3 regions of the Pseudomonas sp. 910_23 genome follow, and region 3 is predicted to be linked to each of the others. Evidence: predicted binding sites of a transcription regulator. Region 3 holds the regulator's gene; each other region holds the start of a gene.
The links. Region 3 encodes FliA, which starts transcription of late flagellar genes. Its sites were predicted from a motif close to CTAAAGTTTNNNNNNNNNNNGCCGNTAA; they were not measured.
Positions count from the first base shown of each region.

Region 1: the regulator FliA is predicted to act here: its motif matches at 1,985-2,012, upstream of FW800_RS26445 (flagellar protein MotY).
Region 2: the regulator FliA is predicted to act here: its motif matches at 1,979-2,006, upstream of flgM (flagellar biosynthesis anti-sigma factor FlgM).

Region 1 covers NZ_VXCZ01000031.1:1,480-5,655, reverse strand. Annotated here, with positions in the region: gene FW800_RS26450 (argininosuccinate synthase) at 1-884, opposite strand, end outside; gene FW800_RS26445 (flagellar protein MotY) at 1,013-1,921, opposite strand; gene pyrC (dihydroorotase) at 2,078-3,124, shown strand; gene rnt (ribonuclease T) at 3,121-3,792, shown strand; gene FW800_RS26430 (peroxiredoxin) at 3,861-4,176, opposite strand, start outside.
Region 2 covers NZ_VXCZ01000030.1:47,166-51,341, forward strand. Annotated here, with positions in the region: gene cheR (protein-glutamate O-methyltransferase CheR) at 1-96, opposite strand, end outside; gene FW800_RS26390 (chemotaxis protein CheV) at 139-1,071, opposite strand; gene flgA (flagellar basal body P-ring formation chaperone FlgA) at 1,146-1,901, shown strand; gene flgM (flagellar biosynthesis anti-sigma factor FlgM) at 2,045-2,368, shown strand; gene FW800_RS26405 (flagella synthesis protein FlgN) at 2,417-2,887, shown strand; gene FW800_RS26410 (flagellar brake protein) at 2,984-3,733, shown strand; gene FW800_RS26415 (MFS transporter) at 3,792-4,176, opposite strand, start outside.
Region 3 covers NZ_VXCZ01000004.1:74,607-78,782, reverse strand. Annotated here, with positions in the region: gene flhF (flagellar biosynthesis protein FlhF) at 1-770, shown strand, start outside; gene fleN (flagellar synthesis regulator FleN) at 876-1,709, shown strand; gene fliA (RNA polymerase sigma factor FliA) at 1,706-2,446, shown strand; gene FW800_RS06005 (chemotaxis response regulator CheY) at 2,614-2,988, shown strand; gene FW800_RS06000 (protein phosphatase CheZ) at 3,007-3,795, shown strand; gene FW800_RS05995 (chemotaxis protein CheA) at 3,807-4,176, shown strand, end outside.

The DNA of each region.
Region 1 (4,176 bases), on a different contig from region 3:
GTGATGGATTCGATGGCACGGTGAGCACGCAGCATGATGGTGCCCCCCGGGGTTTCATAGCAGCCGCGGGACTTCATGCCCACATAGCGGTTCTCGACGATGTCGAGACGGCCGATACCATGCTGGCCACCGATACGGTTGAGGGTCGCCAGCACGGTGGCCGGAGACATTTCAACGCCGTCCAACGCGACGATGTCGCCGTTGCGGTAAGTCAGTTCCAGATACTGTGGCTTGTCTGGAGCGTTCTCCGGGGAGACGGTCCATTTCCACATGTCTTCTTCGTGCTCGGTCCAGGTGTCTTCCAGGACGCCGCCCTCATAGGAGATGTGCAGCAGGTTGGCGTCCATCGAGTACGGCGACTTCTTCTTGCCATGACGCTCGATCGGGATCGCGTGCTTTTCAGCGTAATCCATCAGCTTTTCACGGGAGAGCAGGTCCCATTCACGCCAAGGGGCGATCACTTTTACCCCTGGCTTGAGTGCATAGGCACCCAGTTCGAAACGCACCTGGTCGTTGCCCTTGCCAGTGGCACCGTGGGAAATGGCATCAGCGCCGGTTTCGTTGGCGATCTCGATCAGACGTTTGGCGATCAGCGGACGTGCGATGGAGGTACCCAGCAGGTACTCACCTTCGTAGACAGTGTTGGCGCGAAACATCGGGAATACGAAATCGCGGACGAACTCTTCGCGCAGGTCGTCAATGTAGATCTCTTTCACGCCCATGGCTTGCGCCTTGGCACGTGCAGGTTCGACCTCTTCGCCCTGACCCAGGTCAGCGGTGAAGGTCACCACCTCACAGTTATAAGTATCCTGCAGCCACTTGAGGATCACCGAAGTGTCCAGGCCGCCGGAATACGCGAGAACGACCTTGTTTACGTCGGCCATGCCATCACTCCACGGGGTTGTACGGAAAGGCAACGATTCTACCGATCAAAACCGCGAAATTACAGGGGCGCGACAGCAAATGAAGATAAAGCGACAGATTATGTCGAGTGGGCGACCGATGGTCGCACCTACGAGGTAGCCGCCGGGTTGCTCGGTACCGTGGCTTGGGATGCCGGTTTCTCGGGGGCAGCGACCCGCTCAAGCTGGATATTCACACGGCGGTTGCGGGCGCGGTTGGCGGCACTGGTGTTGGGTGCCAGAGGGTAGCTCTCGCCGTGGAAACGCAGGGTGATCTGCGATTCCTGAATGCCATTGGCCTTGAAGTAATCCATCACCGCCAGGGCGCGGCGGCGCGAGACGTCGCGATTGGTCAGGCGATTGCCACTGTTATCCGAGTGGCCGTTCAACTCGACATGATTGACGGTAGGGTCGGCCTTCATGAACGCAAGAATCACAGACAGCTTCTTCTTGGCGGCAGCGTCCAGCTCAATGCCGCCACCGGGGAATCCGACTTCAGTCTGCTTGACCTGATCGTAATTCATGGGCAACAGCTTGGCAGTGCACGACTGATAGTCGCTGTAAGCCTTGCTGAACCTCACCGGCAGCAGACGCACCTCCGAGTACCCGCCCTCGCGCGCGTAATGCCGTACGGTCGGGCTGCGCCCCTCAAGCAATCCAGTGAACAGGCGCCCGGCCTGGGCCTGGGAGCTATTGAACAGTACGTCGCCACTGCCGACACGTACCGCCCCGAGGTTGATATCGCCTCGGCCCGGCTGCCAGGGCGCAGCGGCGGCCAACAAGGTTGCCGAGCCTGCGCCAAACGCACCGTTATAGGCTTTCAGGCGAAACGTCGCCTGCTCGCCGGCCCGGCGCACGAACTCCCCGGAACCAAAGTCGGTGATCGGCTGCGTCAGGCGGCACTCGAACTGGTCGCCCTCTACCTTCCACTCAATATTCTCCAGACGTGTCTGGAACGTGAGGGCCATAGCGGGCAGGCTGGCGAACACACTGAGCAGGGCTAGATAATGCTGGCGCACGGGAGGCTCCACTGGTTTCTACAACACTTCAAAGCGTCATACATCGTTAAGGCATACCCGGGGATATCGGTCGCATCCGGCAAAACTTGATAGCGAGTGCCTGCAAGAGTCTTTTCCGGTAGCATTCCCACCAGATTGACCCGCCTGGAATCCCCAATGTCCGACCGCCTGACCCTGCTGCGTCCCGACGACTGGCATATTCATCTTCGCGATGGTGCTGCGTTACCCCAAACCGTGGCCGATGTGGCGCGCACGTTTGGCCGTGCCATCATCATGCCTAACCTGGTACCTCCGGTGCGCAATGCCGCAGAAGCCGACGCCTATCGGCAGCGTATTCTCGCTGCACGACCGGCCGGCAGCCGCTTTGAACCGTTGATGGTGCTCTACCTGACCGACCGCACCCAGCCTGAAGAGATTCGCCAGGCCAAGGCTAGCGGTTTCGTACACGCAGCCAAGCTCTATCCGGCCGGCGCGACCACCAACTCTGATTCCGGCGTGACCAGTATCGACAAGATCCTGCCGGCGATCGAAGCCATGGCCGAAGTTGGTATGCCGTTGCTGATCCATGGGGAAGTGACCCGTGGCGATGTGGACGTGTTCGATCGCGAGAAAATCTTTATCGACGAACACATGCGTCGTGTGGTCGAGTTGTTCCCGACTTTAAAGGTAGTGTTCGAGCACATCACCACCGCCGATGCCGTGCAGTTCGTCACCGAAGCTTCGGCTAACGTTGGCGCGACCATCACCGCTCACCACCTGCTCTACAACCGCAACCACATGTTGGTGGGCGGAATTCGGCCGCACTTCTATTGCCTGCCGATCCTCAAGCGCAACACTCACCAGGTGGCACTGCTGGATGCCGCCACCAGCGGCAGCCCGAAGTTCTTCCTGGGCACCGACTCGGCGCCCCACGCCCAGCACGCCAAGGAAGCCGCATGCGGTTGTGCCGGATGCTACACGGCGTTTGCCGCCATCGAGCTGTATGCCGAAGCATTCGAACAGCGCAATGCCCTGGACAAACTCGAAGGTTTTGCCAGCCTCAATGGTCCGCGTTTCTACGGCCTGCCGACGAATACCGACCGCATTACCCTGGTCCGTGAAGATTGGACCGCCCCCGCCAGCCTGCCGTTTGGCGAGCTGACCGTTATCCCGCTGCGCGCCGGTGAAACACTGCGCTGGCGCCTGCTGGAGGAAAGCAAGTGAGTGAAGACCATTACGATGACGAACAAGAGCACAGTGGCGGCGGCTCGCGCCACCCGATGGCCGAGCGTTTTCGCGGTTATCTGCCGGTTGTCATCGACGTAGAAACTGGTGGCTTCAACTGCGCCACCGACGCCCTGCTGGAAATCGCCGCAACCACCATCGGCATGGACGAACAGGGTTTCGTGTTCCCGGAACACACCCACTTCTTCCGTGTCGAGCCGTTCGAAGGCGCCAATATCGAAGCCGCGGCCCTGGAGTTCACCGGGATCAAGCTCGACCACCCGCTGCGCATGGCCGTCAGTGAAGAAGCAGCACTGACCGATATCTTCCGTGGCGTGCGCAAGGCGCTGAAGGCCAATGGCTGCAAACGCGCGATCCTGGTCGGCCATAACAGCAGCTTCGACTTGGGCTTCCTGAATGCCGCCGTGGCGCGCCTGGACATGAAGCGCAACCCGTTTCACCCGTTCTCAAGCTTCGACACTGCCACCCTTGCAGGCCTGGCGTATGGCCAGACCGTACTGGCCAAAGCCTGCCAGGCAGCGGGTATCGACTTTGATGGTCGTGAAGCCCACTCGGCCCGCTACGATACCGAAAAGACCGCCGACCTGTTCTGTGGCATCGTCAACCGCTGGAAACAGATGGGTGGCTGGGAAGACTTCAACGACTGAGCCTGCACCGCCCCTCCCATAAAAAAACCGGCCTTTTCAGGCCGGTTTTTTTGTACCTCGACGCAGGCTTACAGCTTGCCGGCGTTCTCGGTCAGGTAAGCGGCAACGCCTTCTGGCGAAGCGTTCATGCCTTTGTCGCCTTTTTTCCAGTTGGCAGGGCAGACTTCACCGTGCTCTTCGTGGAATTGCAGGGCGTCAACCAGGCGGATCAGCTCTTCCATGTTACGGCCCAGCGGCAGGTCGTTGATGATCTGCGAACGCACGACGCCCTTGTCGTCGATCAGGAACGCGCCACGGAAAGCGACGCCGCCTTCAGACTCAACGTCGTAGGCCTTGGCGATGTCGTGCTTCATGTCGGCAGCCATGGTGTATTTGACTTTGCCG
Region 2 (4,176 bases), on a different contig from region 3:
GGATACCAGGTACTGCTTGTTTTCACCGAGCAATATGCCACAGGCTTTTTCCAGGAAGACCCGGAACTGTTCGAAATCCAAATTACCCGTAGACAATGATACCGCCTCTTAAATCGTGTGATCGCCGGGGGAAATCCCCTAGCCGTGATCTGCTGCCTTGATCCGGTCGACTACCCGGGATGCGAGGTCATCAGGACGGAATTTGGCCAGAAAGTCATCAGCACCAACCTTCTTGACCATTGCCTGGTTGAATACCCCCGACAACGAAGTATGCAGGATGATATGCAGTTTTTGCATGCGTGGATCGTTGCGTATCTCGGCCGTGAGCGTGTAGCCGTCCATTTCCGGCATCTCGATGTCGGAGATCATCATCAGGAATTCTTCTTCGGGCTTCTTGCCTTCGTCCACCAGCTTGCGCAGGTAATCCAAGGCCTGACGACCATCATTGAGGGCCACCACGTCTACACCAACGGTCTGCAGGCAGCGTGTGACCTGCTTGCGCGCCACTGAGGAGTCGTCCACGGTCAATACGCGCAGAGACACCGCCTTGTGTGCAGTCTCGGCATCCACCACACCCACAGAGATGGTTTCCGAAGTGGGCGCCACTTCGGCGAGGATTTTCTCCACGTCGATGATTTCGACCAACTGGTTATCGACCCGTGTCACCGCCGTCAGGTAGTGATCGCGCCCCGTGCCCTTGGGCGGCGGGTGGATCTCTTCCCAGTTCATATTGACGATACGCTCCACCGAGCGCACCAGGAAACCCTGGGTCTTGGTGTTGTACTCGGTGATGATCACAAAGGGGTTCTGGCGGTCTTGCAAACCCGCCGAGCCCGTGGCCATCGCCAGGTCAAGAATGGGAATAGTTGCACCACGGATGTTGGCTACGCCACACACCACTGGGCTGGACTTGGGCATGATCGTCAGCTTGGGGCATTGCAGCACCTCCCGCACTTTGAATACGTTGATGCCGTACAACTGCTTGCCATCCAGGCGAAAAAGCAACAACTCCAGGCGATTCTGCCCTACCAGCTGTGTGCGCTGGTTTACTGAATCCATTACACCTGCCATGCCCTGACTCCTAAATCCTGGGGGTACGACGCGCACCCAACACTAAACGGCACGAGCTTTGCTATTTATTAAACATGGATATTAAAACGACAGTTTCCCGACGCCCTAGCCACCGCAGGCTGTTCAGCACCGTGATGGCGCTGCTTGCCTTGAGCATTGGCGCTACCGCACGCGCCGACAATGTCACCCTGCCTGATCTCCTTATCGGCGTCACCCAGGGTTTTCTTGAATTCACTGTAGAAGATTATCTGGCGACCACGCAGACCCCGGGACGTTATGAAATTCAGGTCAGCCAGTTGGACCCGCGCTTGCGCATGCCGATGTGCGACAAGGAATTGACAGCCACGCTGGAAAGCCCTGCCCAGCCCATCGGACGCGTAACGGTAAAAGTTCGCTGTGAAGGCGCCTCGCCCTGGACGGTATTCGTGCCGGCTCAGGTCAAGCTGTTCCGCGATGTGGTAGTGGTCGCGCGACCGTTGAAACGCACCGGCATCATCGGCTACGAGGATGTGGCCCTGCGCGAGCGCGATATCAGCCTGATCAACCAGGGCTACCTGACCTCAGTGGATCAGGCTATCGGGCAGAGACTCACCCGACCAATGGTCACCGATCAAGTCATCACACTGGTTCATCTGGAACAGGCCGAAGTGATTCGCAAGGGTGACCAGGTGGTGATTTCTGCCAGCAGTGGCGGGCTGAACGTAAGGATGCCAGGGGAGGCACTGTCCAACGGCGGCATGAGCGAACAGATTCGCGTCAAGAACCTCAACTCCAATCGCGTGATCAAGGCGCGGGTCACGGCGCCAGGTCAGGTCGAAGTTGCTTTATAGATCACTGGAATCACAGCCCGGCTTTTCCTACACTGTGTATTGGATGTCGAGCGGTACAGGTTTATTGTCAATCGAGCCTAAAGTTTGCCCGGGTATGGCCGAAAACATGGCAAGCGTCCAAATACCCAGAGGTTTTTTTCACCATGGTCATTGATTTCAGTCGTTTGAATAGCACCCAGGCTTTGCCGGGCAATACGCGCACCAACGGTGCCAAGGACAGCGTAGAAGCCAAGTCCCAGCCCCTGCCCGCCAAGGCAGAGCAGGCCAGCGCCAGCCAGAGCGGGGAATCGGTACACCTGAGCAATGAGGCTCAACAGTTGCAGAAGGTCACTGACTCGCTGCGTGATCAGCCGGTTGTCAATAAAGCTCGCGTGGCTGAGTTGAAACAGGCCATCGCCGACGGCAGCTATAAAGTCGACAGCAGCCGTGTAGCCAGTAAGCTGCTTAACTTCGAAGCCGAGCGCTAGGCAAAAGCCTGCGCAGGGCTTTTGGACGCTTAAAACCCAAGGCCAGCCATGCACCACGACGAACATCTGCTTCAACTGATCATTGATGATCTGGCGCCCACGCACCAGTTGCTTGAGCTGCTCAAGGAAGAATCCCTGGCCCTGTACGGCCGGGACATGCCCTTGCTCGAAGAAATCCTGGCGCGCAAGCAGTCGCTGATTGTGTTGCTCGAACAACACGGCAAGAAGCGCAGCCAGATACTCATCAGCCTGGGCCTGCCTGCCGATCACGAAGGCCTGGCACAACTGGCCAGCCATTCCTCGGTCGGTGATCAATTACTGGCGCAAAGCAAAGAACTCAATCAATTGCTTGCCCAGTGCCAGGAAGCCAACCTGCTCAACGGCCAATCAATCCAGCTTCAGCAAGCCACGACCGCCAATCAGTTGCGCATACTGCACGGTGGTGAGCCTCCGGCCCTGTACAACGCCCAAGGCTCCACCTCTCGCCTGGTCAAGCCAAGTACCCGCAGCCAAGCCTGACACCGGTTTACAGCGCGACCTATCCAAGGAGCGCTACATACTGGCAAAATGCCGGTTCTTGCGTGTAGTCGTACTTTGTCTGGAGATGGAAGAACCGTGTTCAACGCCCCTAATGCGGAAGATGCACCGCAGCCACCGAAGGTGCTCACTACGCCTCTGGAAGTCGCCAGCACATTACGGATGCTGCAAGAAAGCCATGATCCGCTGATCATCACTTTCCACGAACGCAGCCAGCGCTTTCAAAGCTATTTGGTGGATATTGATCGGGACAGCAAAACGCTGGCCCTGGATGAAATGATCCCCCGAGACGGTGAGCGCTACCTCGAGAACGGCGAACCCTTTCGTATCGAAGGCTTCCATGAAGGTGTACGGGTTGCCTGGGAAAGCAATGGCACGCTGAATATCAGCGAAAAAGACGGCCACCGTATCTATAGCGGCAGCATGCCTGATGAAGTGGTTTACCATCAGCGGCGCAATGCATTTCGCGCCGCGCTGAAACTTGCGCAATTGGTGAATATCGAACTGGGCGGCGAGAAGCTCAAGGCACCGATCAGCGGCAAACTTCTGGACATTTCCGCCACCGGCTGCAAATTGCGCTTTGAGGGCGATATCTCCGAGCGCCTGCAGTTGGGCCAGGTCTATGACCGCTTTATCGCCGCCCTGCCCTTTGGCAGCATGACCACCTCCGTCGAACTGCGCTACCTGCACTTCGAAGACAAGATCAACACGACCTTTGCTGGCGTGCGCTTTCACAACATGAGTGGTTTGGTGCAGCGCCAGGTGGAGCGTTTTGTCTACCAGCTGCAGCGCGAGGCTCGGCGCTTCGACAAGGACGATGATCTTTAAGGTTTGGACGCTGAAATAAAAAACGGGCAGTTCCTGATAGGAACTGCCCATTTTTCGTTCAGGGGCGTGCCCTGCTCAAGTCATGGGGATGTTCATCCGGGTCCACCGGCTCCTGCGGCTCTTCATTGGCTGGCTCATCAGTTACCGGGTCTGGCTCGGGTTCCGGGTCAGGGACAGTGACCTGCATCTGCTCCTGTACCACTTGCTCATCCACCCGTGGGTCTAGCGCTGCTACCAGCGGTGAACTGGACATGCTGTCAGGCATCGCCACGTGATGCAGCGGGGCGTCGTCGACCTGGTGCAGGTTGGTCACTGCTTTGGGGCGGATGCGCCATACCAGGATCAACGCACACAAACTGAAAAACGCGTAGAGCATCTGGCTGCCGAACAACTTCATCACTACGCCCGCCAGCAGTGGGCCGATACTGGCGCCTATGCCGTAG
Region 3 (4,176 bases):
TGGCCTTGACCGCCGAAGTCGAAGAGCCGCGTCAGGCCTGGCGCATGTTGCTGGCGCACTTGGCGCGCATGATCGCCACCCCGGAAATCGAACCCCTGGAAGAGGGCGGTGTGATTGCCATGGTCGGCCCCGCCGGCATGGGCAAGACCACTACCCTGGCCAAGCTGGCCGCACGCTACGTACTCAAGTACGGCGCACAGAATATCGCCCTGGTGAGCATGGACAGCTACCGCATCGGCGCCCAGGAGCAGCTCAAGACCCTGGGCCGCATCCTCAATGTGCCGGTGACGCACGTCGACCCGGGCCAGTCCCTGGCCAATGCCCTCGACCCGCTGCTGCGCAAGCGCGTGGTGCTGATCGATACCGCCGGCCTGCAAGCCAGCGACCCGGCCCTGCGTATGCAGCTCGAAAGTCTGGCCGGGCGTGGCATCAAGTCGAAAAACTACCTGGTGCTTGCAACCACCAGCCAGAAACAGGTTCTTACCGCCGCGTACCATAGTTACAAACGCTGCGGTCTGGCCGGCTGCATCCTCACCAAGCTCGACGAAACCGCGAGCCTGGGCGAAGTGTTGAGCCTGGCCATCAGTCATGAATTACCGGTCGCCTACCTGACCGACGGGCCGCGGATCCCTGATGATCTGCATCTGCCGCGCCGTCATCAGTTGGTCAGCCGTGCCGTCAGTGTGCAAATGCAAGAAGAGCCTAGCGAGGAAGCGATGGCCGATATGTTCGCCGACCTTTACCACCACCCGGCAAAACGGGTCGGTTGAGGCAGGATGAACACCGTGAAATGTACCTACATCGATGGTCTGCAAGCGTTTCAAGCGGCCAAGCCATGTAGCCTGCGTCTAAGCAAGACAAGGTAAAGAAATAAAATGGGCAGCATGCATCCCGTACAGGTGATCGCGGTGACCGGCGGCAAAGGTGGCGTCGGCAAAACTAACGTGTCAGTGAATTTGTCCCTGGCCCTGGCAGAGCTTGGCCGTCGCGTCATGCTGCTGGATGCTGATTTGGGCTTGGCGAACGTGGACGTTCTGCTGGGGCTGACACCCAAACATACCCTTGCCGATGTGATCGAGGGCCGCTGTGAGCTGCGCGATGTGCTGCTCCAGGGGCCCGGTGGCATTCGTATTGTGCCGGCTGCCTCGGGCACCCAGAGCATGGTGCACCTGAGCCCCGCGCAACATGCCGGGCTGATCCAGGCCTTCAGTGATATCGGCGACAACCTCGACGTGCTGGTGATCGACACCGCCGCCGGGATCGGCGAATCGGTGGTCAGCTTTGTGCGCGCCGCGCAGGAGGTGCTGCTGGTGGTGTGCGACGAACCCACTTCCATCACCGACGCCTACGCGCTGATCAAACTGCTTAACCGTGACTACGGCATGAACCGCTTTCGCGTGCTGGCCAACATGGCCCAGAGCCCGCAGGAAGGGCGCAACCTGTTCGCCAAGTTGACCAAGGTCACGGATCGCTTCCTCGATGTGGCTTTACAATACGTCGGCGCAGTTCCCTATGACGAGTGTGTGCGCAAGGCCGTGCAAAAGCAGCGTGCGGTCTACGAAGCGTTCCCTCGTTCGAAATGCGCACTGGCGTTCAAGGCCATTGCCCAGAAGGTCGATACCTGGCCGTTGCCCGCCAATCCGCGGGGGCATCTGGAGTTTTTCGTCGAGCGTTTGGTGCATCAGACGAGTGCGGGACCGGTGCTATGACATCCAGCGGCTACAACCTTTACAAAAAGTCGGCACGTGACAGCCAGGGCGAATTGATCGAGCGCTATGCGCCTCTGGTCAAGCGCATTGCCTATCACCTGTTGGCGCGCCTGCCGGCGAGCGTGCAGGTCGAGGACTTGATCCAGGCTGGCATGATCGGCCTGCTTGAAGTGTCGACCAAATACGACGCGAGCAAGGGTGCGAGTTTCGAGACGTATGCGGGTATCCGTATTCGTGGCGCAATGCTCGACGAGGTGCGTAAAGGCGATTGGGCGCCGCGTTCGGTACACCGCAATACCCGCATGGTCAGTGATGCAATTCGTGCAATTGAAGCAAAAACCGGTCGTGACGCTAAAGATCATGAAGTTGCGGCCGAACTCCAATTGAGTCTCGACGATTACTACGGGATTTTGAACGATACCTTGGGCAGCCGCCTGTTCAGTTTCGACGACCTTTTACAGGACGGCGAACACGAAGGGCTGCACGAGGACGGCGCGAGTGCACATCTTGAACCGTCGCGCGATCTGGAAGATGAACGTTTCCAGAAAGCGTTGGCGGACGCGATTGCCAACTTGCCCGAGCGTGAGCGCCTGGTGCTGGCGCTGTACTACGACGAAGAGCTGAACCTCAAGGAAATCGGTGAGGTCCTGGGGGTCAGCGAGTCGCGTGTCAGCCAATTGCATAGCCAGTGCGCAGCCCGCTTGCGGGGGCGATTGGGAGAGTGGCGCGCGCGCTGACAGGCAGTGTGGGGACACTGCAGACGCTACCGCGAAACCGCAGGGTTTTGCGGGTGAGTACCGTGGTGCCCTGGGCAGTCCTTTTTGTGTAACGCCTGTTGATTGAAATGGCGCGTCCAGGTGCTGGGCGCGTTTAAGACTGCTTGGAGGTCGAATTGGACAAGAACATGAAAATCCTCATCGTTGATGACTTCTCAACGATGCGGCGGATCATTAAAAACCTGTTGCGTGACCTTGGGTTCACCAACACGGTCGAGGCGGATGACGGCCTGACGGCGATTCCGATCCTCAACAGCGGGAGCATCGACTTTCTGGTAACCGACTGGAACATGCCGGGTATGACCGGTATCGACCTGCTGCGCCATGTGCGTGCCGATGAAAAACTGCGCAGCCTGCCTGTGCTGATGGTGACCGCCGAAGCCAAGCGTGAACAGATCATCGAAGCCGCCCAAGCCGGGGTCAACGGTTACGTGGTCAAGCCATTCACGGCACTGGCCTTGAAAGAGAAGATCGAGAAAATCTTCGAACGCATCCACGGCTAATGCCATCGCGGGGGAGCTATGGAGCATAACGAAACGTCACAGGGCGACTTTGAGTCGACCCTGAAAAAACATGCTCACCAGTTGGTCGACAGCCTGGAAAAAGGCCAGTTCGCCGATGCGGTGCAGTTGATCCATGAGCTTAACCAGACCCGTGACCGCGGCCTGTACCAGGAAGTGGGCAAGCTCACACGCGAGCTGCACAGTGCAATCGTCAATTTCCAGATTGACCCGCGCATGCCCCAGGCCGAAGAAATTTCCCAGATCACCGATGCCACTGAGCGCCTGTCGTATGTGGTCAGGCTGACCGAGGCCGCTGCCAACCGCACCATGGACCTGGTGGAAAACGCCACGCCTCTGGTCAACGGCATGGCCAGCGAAGCCCAGGCCCTGAGCCTTGACTGGGGCCGCTTCATGCGCCGTGAAGTGGGCGCTGAGGAATTTCGTGAGTTGGCGCGTCGGGTCGACGGTTTCCTGTCGCGCAGCGAGCAAGAGAACCGTACGGTGGCGAGCAACCTCAACGACATTCTGCTGGCCCAGGATTACCAGGACCTCACCGGCCAAGTGATCAAGCGCGTGACCCAGTTGGTCACCGAAGTGGAAAGCAACTTGCTCAAATTGGTGCTGATGGCCGGCCAGGTCGACCGTTTTGCCGGCATCGAACACGACCGCGAAGCGATCCTCTCGGAAAAAGATCCACAAAAACATCTCGCCAAGGGTGAAGGTCCGCAGATTCATGCCGATAAACGTGAAGACGTTATGTCAGGTCAGGATGACGTAGATGACCTGTTATCCAGTTTAGGCTTCTAAGGAGCACACCCATGAGCTTCGGCGCCGATGAAGAAATCCTTCAGGATTTCCTTGTAGAGGCCGGCGAAATTCTAGAGCAACTGTCCGAGCAACTGGTCGAGCTGGAAAGCCGACCGGATGATGCGAACCTGCTCAATGCAATTTTTCGCGGTTTTCACACTGTAAAAGGGGGCGCCGGCTTCCTCCAGCTCCATGAACTGGTGGAGTGCTGCCACATCGCCGAGAACGTGTTCGACATCCTGCGCAAGGGTGAGCGTCACGTTGATTCGGAATTGATGGACGTGATTCTCGAAGCACTGGATGCGGTCAACGGCATGTTCAGCCAGGTGCGTGAACGTGCGCCCATCACGGCGGCTACCCCGGAACTGCTGGCCGCCCTGG